Regions from separate parts of the Yersinia enterocolitica subsp. enterocolitica genome, predicted to be linked through region 1. Evidence: riboswitches for the same ligand, from Rfam matches in the RefSeq annotation. Region 1 holds a riboswitch; the other holds the start of a gene.

Region 1 (5,453 bases):
CAGCCCGGATCGCCTGAGCAAATGGCTGCCTTTGGCCCGTTTGCGCTGGGTGACGGTGCTTTCTATTATCGTGGCCATCGCCAGCTTTATCTGGTTGCATATGCAGCCCATTATGCCGATTTATCGTCATTTGTTGTGGAAGGTTCTCACAGGGCAGTAATGCCCAGCACACTGGCTTCGGGGGCGGTGCCGTTAACCAGTGCTTGAGTGGGGCCGTCGTAATAAATGCGGCCATCGACCACCAATAAAGTGCGCTCGGCAATGCGGGCGGCGTCATCCAAATTGTGTGACACCATCAGTAATGTGAGATTGCGGTTAGTACACACCTGACTGACCAATTGCAGCATTTCATTGCGCAGTGCCGGGTCTAATGCGGAAAACGGCTCGTCCAGCAACAGGATAGGTTGGCTACGCACTAAGCAACGTGCCAGCGCCGCCCGCTGGCGTTGACCGCCAGAAAGCTGTGCCGGTAACCGGTCGAGGCACGCTTCTAATCCGACTTGTTGCGCTATTAGGCCGAGCAGCAACCTTTGTTCATGATTGAGCTTTAGCCCCGGATGCAATCCCAATCCAATATTCTGTTCGACAGTTAAATGCGCGAACAGATTATTTTCCTGAAACAACATCGATACCGGTCTTTGAGCGGGTGGGGTGATGGTATGGTCTTGATTATTCAGCAGCATTCGGCCACTGGCTGGCGCTAAAAAGCCCGCAATCAAACTCAGCAGAGTGCTTTTACCGGCGCCACTTGGGCCAAGAATAGCCACCCGCTCACCCGGTTGAATGCGCAAATCAAAGCGCATCGGTAAGTGGTCGTACAGATAGGTGATTTTCTCAAGCTTTAGCATGGCGGCTCGGCAGTTTTTCAATAAGTGTAAACAGCAGGAAACACAGTAATAGCAGCAACAGGGCAGTCACTGCACCATCATTGCTGCGATAAGACCCTATTTGCTGATAAAGATAAAATGGCAAGGTACGGAAGTGCTCGTTACCAAACAGCGCCACCACACCAAAATCCCCAAGAGAAAGTACCGTGGCGAAGGCCAGCGCCTGAGCCAGAGGGCGTTTCAGTGCACTGAGTTCAATATGGCGCAAACGGTGCCAGCCGCGAATATCCAGTGATAAACACAGCGGTGTATAGCGCTCGGCAAGATCCCGCATCGGGTTATCCAGCACTTTTAAAGCATAGGGCACCGCCATCAGCGCATTGGTTAAAATCACCAGTGCATAAGGGGATTGCGGCAAGCCCAACGTATCATTGAGTAATAAGAAAAAGCCGGTCGCCAGCACGATACCCGGCATCGCCAGAATGACCATGCCACTGACGTCTATGGCTTGTCCGTAAGCCGCGTGGTGGCGCAGCTTCAGTTCACGACTGCTCCATAACAGCATCATGGTTAGAGTGACGCACAATAACCCTGCGCCAATGGCGATGGTCAGTGAGGTAAAGAAGGCGTGCCACAGTGCCGGTTGCTGGAGCACGGTTAATATCGTTTTATTGCTGCCATCAATCACGACAGCCAGTAATGGCGGCACCATCAATAGTAATGCCGCGCCGATTAACAGGGTATCGCTGATGCGTGACCAGGCACTGTCCTGCTGACTGCGCCAGATTTGCCCATGAGTATTGCCCACCGCCAATACTGAGCTTAGCCGTTGGCTCATGACCACCAATCCCAGGCAACATCCCAGCTGAATCAGTGCCAATAATGCAGCACGCCCCAAATCGTAGTCATAGCTAAGTGCTTGGTAAATAGCCAGTTCGATAGTGGTGGCTTGCGGCCCGCCCCCAAGAGAGAGCACAGTGGCGAAGCTGGCAAAACACAGCATAAAAATCAGTGCGGCAGTGGGGAGGATCTGGCGGCGTAGGTAGGGCCACTCAACCCAGCGAAAATGTTGCCAGCCATTCATGCCCAGTTGTGCGGCTAACTGGCGCTGTTCAACGGCAATGCTTTCCAATGACTGCAATAGCAAACGGGTCGCCAGCGGCATATTAAAGAAAATATGCGCCAGCAAGATTCCCTGTAGACCATAAGGCGAGAAGCGGTAATCCATCCCCAACCAGCCAAATAGCGCCGCCAACCAACCTTGGCGACCATAAACGGTCAGAATACCAAAAATGGCAACCAGCACCGGCAGCACCAGTGTCATGGCGCATAAGCGCAACAGCAGTTGGCGGCCGGGAAAGCGACGGCGGTATAAGGCGCGCGCTAAAAAAATCGCCGGAATAACTGACAGTAATGCGGAGAGAAACGCCTGCCAGAAAGTGAAGCGAATTACATGCCACAGATAGCTGTCATGCCAGATGCTGTGCCAATCCGTGTCAGGGGCGTGCCGCCAGATAGCCGTGAACGCCAGCAAAGCGACACCGACTATCAGCAAAGCGGCCAGTAGCCCCGGCCATAACCACGCGGGGATCAGCGGCTGACGGCGGATTGCCATGCCTGAATCCATTTGCCACGATTATCAGCCACGTCTTTAGCATCAAATTGTAATGCTTTTTGTGGCACGGTCAGGGTGTCAAATCCGGCCGGTAAATCCATTTTGATCACTGGATACATCCAGTTGCCGGTCGGTATATGATTCTGGAATGCAGGTGTGACCATAAATTGCATAAAGCGCTGCGCCAGTTCTGGCTGTTTGCTGGATGCCACTACACCGGCGACTTCCACTTGCAGATAGTGGCCTTCGCTAAAATCGGCGGCGGCATAGTTACTTTTCTTTTCTTCAATCAGATGATAAGCCGGAGAGGTGGTGTAACTCAGCACTAAATCCCCTTCACTTTTAAGGAACAAGCCGTAGGCTTCGCTCCAGCCTTTGGTCACCGTGACGGTTTTCTTCGCCAGTTGCTGCCATGCTTGCGGGGCTTTATCACCATACACTTTTTGCATCCACAACATTAAGCCAAGACCCGGAGTGCTGGTGCGTGGGTCTTGATAAATGACCTTCCACGGCTCTTTACTGTCGACTAATTCTTGCAGGCTCTTAGGAGGATTTTTTAATTTGTTTTTGTCATACACAAAAGCAAAATAGCCATAGTCGTACGGGACGAAGGTGTTATTCTGCCATTTTTTCGGCAGGGTCAATTTGCTGGTATCTACCTGACTTGGCACGAATAACCCGGTTTGTTCCGCCGCTTGTACTAAATTGTTATCCAAACCTAAAATGACATCGGCCTGACTGTTTTTACCTTCCATGCGCAAGCGGTTTAGCAGTGAAACGCCATCTTCCAGCGCGACAAATTTAAGTTGGCAATCGCACTCGGCTTCAAAGGCTTTTTTAATGGCAGGCCCTGGCCCCCAATCGGCAGCAAAGGAGTCATAGGTATACACTGTCAATGTGGGTTTATCAGCAGCCACAGTGGCCGCAGACAGTAACAATAAGCAGGGAATAAGGCGTTTAAACACTTTGCACTCCTTAAGGATAAAGGTGGCAAAGGTATCTGAGGCGGTAGCTAACATCGGTATCTATAGGAAGTACAGGTGTTATCTTTCTCAAATCCCTCCGCCGGTGTTAACCGGATCAGGTTCGACGGGTTTGCTCTCAGCTAACTTGCCGTCTTCTGCAATTTAGCACCCCGTTGAGACGCCGCTATTGTAGAGATTAATTTGAATAGGGGAAAGGGTATTGTTGCTCGATAAGATATTTGTGAGTCAGGAAATGCAGTCAATAATTATCCAATATTAAATACCCATAGGATATTAATAAATCAGATTAACGCTCGGGGTGTATTCTTAAAATAGCGAGATAAACTCACGCAAAGGCTGAAATAGACCTCTATGAGTAGACGGCCCAGTGATACCGATTGGAAGATAAGATATTCTATCTTTTTTGTGAGTTTAATTATGGATGATACGTTATGGATATTTACTTAAATAGAAGAGAAAGGGATAATAATTACTTTCTTGCATTGGCTCACTCAGCTGCCAACGACTTAATGAAAACAGCCAAAATTGTTTCCTCCCGCCATATTAAAGATTTCTTCCTTAAGGCGCGATTTGAAAGTGAAGTAAAACAACTGTCAGATGGCAACCTAAACATTATTCGTAATGCCAAAACTGATTCAGAGTGTCGTGCTGCAATCAGTAATATCCAAGAGGAGTGTGCCAATATAGAAAGGCAAGGTACTATGCTTTCGCTGGATAGAGCAAAAGTCTATATGACGATTAATATGGAAAAATATAATAATGAAATTGGTTATACCATAAATGCCATTGGTGTTGTCACTAGTGGTCTCCAGATGAGCACAGGTTTTGGGCTTATAATTAAATCTGGCTTTATTCTGGGAAAATTAGCAGGGGCACATTTAGCCGTAAGTGGTGCCAGTACAGCGGCTGAAAATTTTCTCCGCTTGTTGGGTGACGATGAGTACACTGGTGTGATGGAAAAAGGGTACAGAGCGACCGCTAAGTTTATGGGATTTGAGCCAAAAGTAGGCTCGATGGCTTATCATGCTGTGGATATGGCATCATCACTGTATGGTGTGGTTGCCCTAAGTTTAAAGCCTGATGTTTTGCGATTGTTTAGATATATTCCTAGCGACTATTATAGAAATATCACCAAAATGAGTCAGGGCGCTTTAATGCTAAAATTTGCTAGTGCAGGAAATAAAATACGTATTATCTCAGATATAAATCATCGTGAAGATGCAAACCATTTTTAATGAAGTCTAAGGGGAACTACTCCCCTTTATTCTTATTTTTTAAGAATCTGTATGCTTTAAAAGACAATTTCATTGGGTTAATCAAGTTTATACAAAAAAAGGAAAATATCGCAATGACCAGATAAACGGATACTTCAATTAAAACTGGTTTGGTGACGATGAGTGGATATAGTAGTAAGACTAACAAAATGCAAAAGCAGCTTGGAATAAAGCTCTTCTTTAAATCAAGGATGAGTGATTCCAATGTCTCACCTCCAGCATCATTAACATGCTCATGGGTTAGAACTTTCTTTAACCTATTGACTTCTTTTTGTGTAAAACCATGCGCTAATAGTTTTTTTTCCATTTCGATATCTGTTTCTGTCACCGCGCTATCTCCTTATTTTGCGTCAGTTGGCATTATATCGTTAAGGAGATGGTGCCGTCCAATGTATTGATTGAATCTGTTATTATCAACATCCCCGCAGAGTATTATTCTCCGCAGGGAAAGTGAATAGAGTTTTAAGTCTCAGGCGGTGTAAACCAGGCCGATTTGAAATCAAACCAGCCGAGGGTATTCATACGTACACCGCGCATACTGTGTTGCCCGTATAATTCTAGCCAGTGATGGAACAAGGGATGGAATTGATTTTGGCTAACCAGTCGTTGGCTCCAATCCGCCATCTGTAAGGTATTATTGCGCCATAATTCAACGTCTTGGTGTAACTCTTCATCCAGACAATATTGCAGTAGCGGCAGCTCATATAAAGTGGCAAACAGAGAAAACTCCAGTGGCAGGTAGAAGTTAGCG
Region 2 (5,453 bases), 400 kb from region 1:
CCAAATAGAGCGCAGCAGGTGAACCAAGGCCGCCCAGACCGATAATCAGCACACAGGCACTTTTCAGTTTCAACTGGCCCTCTGGGCCAATATCTTCCAGCAACAACTGGCGGCTGTAGCGCAAGAATTCACTGTCACTCAGCTCATGCTTGTTTATCATCGCTCAGCTCCTTGCCCTCAATCAGACGTAGTAATTGTGCCGTGGCTTGCTGCCAATCCTCAGCTTGAGTAATGGCGCTAACGACAGCCACACTGCCCACGCCGGCAGCCAATACGGCGGGGACTCGCTCAATACTGATGCCACCGATAGCGACGGTGGGGTAGTCCGGTGTGTTTTCCACCATCTGTTTGAGCACCGCCAGCCCTTGAGGGGATGACGGCATTTGCTTGGTTTGTGTGGGGAAGATATGACCCATTGCGATGTAAGAAGGCCGCACCGCTTTAGCTATCGCCAGTTCGCGCTCATCGTGAGTAGATACCCCGAGCCGCAATCCGGCTTGTTGTATGGCGGCCAAATCAGTGGTCTCCAAATCTTCCTGCCCCAGATGCACCCCGTAAGCGCCATGCTTAATCGCCAGTCGCCAGTAATCATTAATAAATAAGCGTGCTTGATAGCGTTTGCCCAATGCAATTGTGGCAGCAATATCCTGTTCTACCTGAGCATCATCTAAATCCTTGATACGTAATTGGATAGTGGTTACCCCTGCCGCCAGCAGGCGTTCTATCCACAGCACAGAATCGACGACCGGATACAAGCCAAGGCGCTGTTCAGTCGTCGGAAAACCCTTCTGGGCCGAGAAGATAGGTGTATCAGATGGTTTCATTATCAGCCTCCGCTTTCAGATTCACCGGGCTGAGATACAACTCACTGCCACGAGAGCGGAACTCGGCTGACATCTGATCCATACCCGATTGCAGTACTTCAATGGGTTGAGCTGCGGCCTGTTCTTGCTTGGCTGCATAATCTCTCACTTCTTGCGAAATCTTCATCGAACAGAACTTCGGCCCACACATAGAACAAAAGTGAGCGACTTTGCCAGATTCTTGCGGCAGGGTTTCGTCGTGATAGGCCCGTGCTGTTTCAGGATCAAGCGCCAGATTGAACTGATCTTCCCAGCGGAATTCAAAGCGAGCTTTTGACATGGCGTTATCGCGGATCTGCGCGCCGGGGTGGCCTTTGGCCAAATCAGCGGCATGAGCGGCGATTTTATAAGTAATAAGCCCTTGTTTTACATCTTCTTTATTAGGTAAGCCAAGGTGCTCTTTCGGTGTGACATAGCACAACATGGCGCAGCCAAACCAGCCAATCATCGCCGCCCCGATACCGGAGGTGAAATGGTCATAGCCGGGGGCAATATCCGTGGTCAACGGGCCTAAGGTATAAAATGGCGCTTCGTGGCAATGCTCCAACTCTTCGGTCATATTGCGGCGAATCATCTGCATTGGCACATGCCCAGGGCCTTCTATCATCACCTGCACATCATATTCCCAGGTAATTTTGGTCAATTCTCCCAAGGTATGCAGTTCGGCAAATTGGGCTTCATCATTGGCATCCTGTATAGAACCAGGGCGCAAACCATCACCAAGTGATAATGAAACATCATAGGCGGCACAAATTTGGCAAATTTCGCGGAAATGCTGGTACAGGAAGTTTTCCTGATGATGAGAAAGGCACCATTTCGCCATAATCGACCCGCCACGAGAGACAATACCGGTCAGCCGTTTGGCGGTCATCGGTACATAGCGTAGCAGTACGCCAGCATGAATGGTGAAGTAATCGACACCTTGTTCAGCCTGCTCTAGCAAGGTGTCGCGGAACATTTCCCAGGTGAGGTTTTCTGCCACCCCATTCACTTTTTCCAGCGCTTGATAGATGGGGACCGTGCCAATAGGAATCGGGCTATTACGCAGTATCCATTCACGGGTTTCATGAATATAGCGGCCAGTGGACAAGTCCATCACGGTGTCAGCACCCCAGCGGGTAGACCACACCAATTTTTCCACTTCTTCCTCAATGGAAGAGGACACAGCAGAGTTACCGATATTGGCGTTCACTTTCACTAAAAAGTTACGACCAATAATCATTGGTTCAGATTCGGGGTGGTTAATATTTGCTGGAATGATGGCTCGCCCCGCAGCGACTTCCTGTCGGACAAATTCTGCGGTGATATTATCGGGCAGATGTGCACCAAATGATTGGCCCGGATGCTGCTGGCGCAAAACTTCGCCGCGAATACGTTCACGCCCCATATTTTCTCGCAGTGCAATGAACTCCATTTCTGGGGTGATGATCCCTTGGCGAGCGTAATGTAATTGAGTAACACATTTGCCTTTGACGGCTTTCTTCGGGCGAGGAAGGTGCTCAAAACGCAAATGATCCAAACCTTCATCAGCCAAACGTTGTTGGGTAAAACCAGAGCTAACGGAAGTCAGTGCCGCGGTATCCTGACGATCGGCTATCCAGCTATCGCGCAATTTGGGCAAACCAGCATGGACATCCAGTTTCGCGCTGGGATCGCCATAAGGGCCGGAGGTGTCATACACCGGAATGGCTTCGTTATCTTCATAGTGAGGTGAGTCTTTGCCGCCGCCGATCAATGTTGGGCTGAGTTGGATCTCGCGCAGTGGCACTTGAATATCGGGTCGTGAGCCTTGCAGGTAAATACGTTGTGAGTTGGGGAAAGTGACACCTTGCAAGGTATCAATAAACTGTTGAGCTTCCTCACGTTGCGCTTTACGTGGGCGGGATGGATTCTTAGTGGTGATATTATTAGACATAGCAATTCCTACCAATGTGGTTATAGATCCAATGTGGTTTATCGGGAAAATTGCTTGTCTGGAGCTTGGCGGGAGTAACGATGTTGGCCAGTGACCGGCTGCCACCTGTAAGGGGAATGCCGGGCCTGTAGCGATAAATTACTCTTGTTCCCTTCGCGGGTATTAACCCGATCAGGTTCCGCGGATCCCGAATTAACGGTCTCAGCCTGCGTTTGCTTTCGTAAGAAAACAGGTGCTAGGCACTCCGACAAGAATCTTCAGTATATACCCTTCTTACTTGAAATTGCAGCGGTGTTAGCTACGTTCATTCACCCGAATCACTTACCTGTGTAAGCTCATCGGAATTCATTCACTTGCTGCCTACCTGCAATCTCAATTACTTTGGGTATTGAGGTTGAATTAAAACTACAAGCCCGTGCTGATCAGTGGGCTATTTTACCTGCCCTGCTTGAATAACTGGCTTGGCGGCTTGCCATGACTCGGCAGCCCATTGAATAAGTTGATCTTCCAGCCGAAAACGAGCATCAAGCGCTTCACCGATATCGGATAAAGCTTGTTGAAACTCGGTACAGCTATCGTCATCGATCTCAATGTTTGTATAACGATCATGGAATGCCATGATAGTTTGAGTGTTATTTTTTAAAGCGGGATAAACTTTGGTCGTCAGAGCCATTTTCGGGCTGGACGCACCTTCTACCTGTTTGATAATTCGATCGTAGATATGGAAGTGCCCGGAGGAGAGATAATCCACCAGATTGTGGCAAAAGTTCTCCAGCGCTTTTTCATTAAGCGGGGTATGCTTTCCTTTTTGTGGCTTAATACCGATCACTGTGCAATACGAGACTAAAAGTTCTTTACGTGCATGAAGCCATTGATCAATTAATTCATTACTGCCGCCAACGCGTTGAGTCAGGCTTTCTAGTCGGTTAAGCATGAGATCGACTCCGTGAAGTAATAATGGGTTACAAAAATGTAACAAGCCGGATTCTAGATTGCCAGTGAAGTCGAGGTTGTGCAACAACGATATGGAACTACAACTTACAGGTAAAGAAAGTGGCTGGTGGATTGTCAGCCATGAAAACAAATTATGGTTACCAAAAGGGGAGTTACCACAAGGTAACGCGGCCAATTGGTCATTACAGGGCGCGACCGCCAGGCAGATTGGTGAATGGCAAGGGCAGGCGGTTTGGCTGATTCGCCAGATGATGTCTACGGATATGGGGTCAGTGCGGCAATTACTGGATGTCGATCGCGGTTTGTTCCAATTGGCGGGCCGTGGCGTGCAATTAGCTGAGTTTTACCGCTCTCACCGCTATTGTGGCTATTGTGGGCATCAAATGCATGCCAGCCGTACTGAGTGGGCTTGTCTGTGCAATCACTGCCGTGAACGTTATTACCCACAAATTGCCCCGTGCGTGATTGTTGCCATCCGTCGCGGTGATGAGATTTTATTGGCACAACATGTTCGCCATCGTGGTGGTATTAACACGGTGTTAGCCGGGTTTGTCGAAGTGGGGGAGACGTTGGAACAGGCGGTGTCCCGCGAAGTACTGGAAGAAAGTAATATCCACATTAAAAACCTGCGCTACGTGACATCGCAGCCGTGGCCATTCCCGCATTCATTGATGATGGCCTTTATGGCGGAGTATGACAGCGGTGAGCTGCGACATGACCCTAAAGAGCTGCTGAATGCCGGTTGGTATCGCTATGATCAATTACCATTGTTGCCACCACCAGGCACCGTGGCACGTCGCTTGATTGAAGATACCGTCGTATTATGCCGCGAAGAGCAGTTCGACGACGGAGAATAGCTAAAAACCGCTTTTAGCTGCCGCAGGAAAGTATTATCTGGCATGCTACAATGCGTGCGGATAATCAAGGGAGCTTTATCATGAATGAGTTGAAAAACGATCGCTATCTGCGTGCTTTGCTACGCCAGCCGGTAGATGTCACTCCGGTGTGGATGATGCGCCAGGCTGGTCGCTATTTGCCAGAGTATAAAGCCACCCGCGCTATTGCCGGAGATTTTATGTCGCTGTGCAAAAATGCTGAATTGGCCTGTGAAGTGACGATGCAACCATTGCGTCGTTATCCGCTGGATGCGGCGATTCTGTTTTCCGACATTCTGACCATTCCTGATGCTATGGGGTTGGGGTTGTACTTTGAAACCGGCGAAGGCCCGCGTTTTCAATCTCCGATTACCTGCCGGGCTGATGTTGAAAAACTGCCCATTCCCGATCCAGAACAGGAATTGGGCTATGTTATGAACGCGGTGAGAACCATTCGCCGTGAGCTGGCCGGTGCGGTGCCATTAATTGGCTTTTCCGGCAGCCCGTGGACATTGGCGACTTATATGGTTGAAGGTGGCAGTAGTAAGGCCTTCACCAAACTGAAGAAAATGATGTATGCCGAGCCGCAGACTTTGCATTTGTTGCTGGATAAATTGGCTGACAGTGTCATTTTGTATCTCAATGCTCAAATCAAAGCTGGCGCGCAATCTGTGATGGTCTTTGATACCTGGGGTGGGGTACTGACCGGGCGTGATTATGCAGAATTCTCCTTGAATTATATGCATAAAATCGTCGATGGCCTGATTCGCGAAAATGACGGGCGTCGAGTGCCAGTAACCTTATTTACTAAAGGTGGTGGGCAATGGCTGGAAGCGATGGCCGCGA

What was found. A riboswitch is a leader RNA that binds a small molecule or an ion and turns the genes downstream of it on or off. The one in region 1 is predicted to bind thiamine pyrophosphate.
Region 2: it holds a riboswitch for thiamine pyrophosphate, as region 1 does, so the genes downstream of both, thiC (phosphomethylpyrimidine synthase ThiC) here and thiB (thiamine ABC transporter substrate binding subunit) in region 1, are expected to answer to the same signal.

What each region holds. Positions count from the first base shown of each region.
Region 1 covers NZ_LR590469.1:4,084,634-4,090,086, forward strand. Annotated here, with positions in the region: gene FGL26_RS19290 (DedA family protein) at 1-160, shown strand, start outside; gene thiQ (thiamine ABC transporter ATP-binding protein ThiQ) at 147-848, opposite strand; gene thiP (thiamine/thiamine pyrophosphate ABC transporter permease ThiP) at 835-2,442, opposite strand; gene thiB (thiamine ABC transporter substrate binding subunit) at 2,418-3,407, opposite strand; TPP riboswitch at 3,482-3,590, opposite strand; gene FGL26_RS19310 (DUF4225 domain-containing protein) at 3,860-4,663, shown strand; gene FGL26_RS19315 (hypothetical protein) at 4,680-5,030, opposite strand; gene sgrR (HTH-type transcriptional regulator SgrR) at 5,165-5,453, opposite strand, start outside.
Region 2 covers NZ_LR590469.1:3,689,186-3,694,638, forward strand. Annotated here, with positions in the region: gene FGL26_RS17500 (HesA/MoeB/ThiF family protein) at 1-160, opposite strand, end outside; gene thiE (thiamine phosphate synthase) at 144-824, opposite strand; gene thiC (phosphomethylpyrimidine synthase ThiC) at 811-2,778, opposite strand; TPP riboswitch at 2,910-3,035, opposite strand; gene rsd (sigma D regulator) at 3,209-3,712, opposite strand; gene nudC (NAD(+) diphosphatase) at 3,804-4,589, shown strand; gene hemE (uroporphyrinogen decarboxylase) at 4,670-5,453, shown strand, end outside.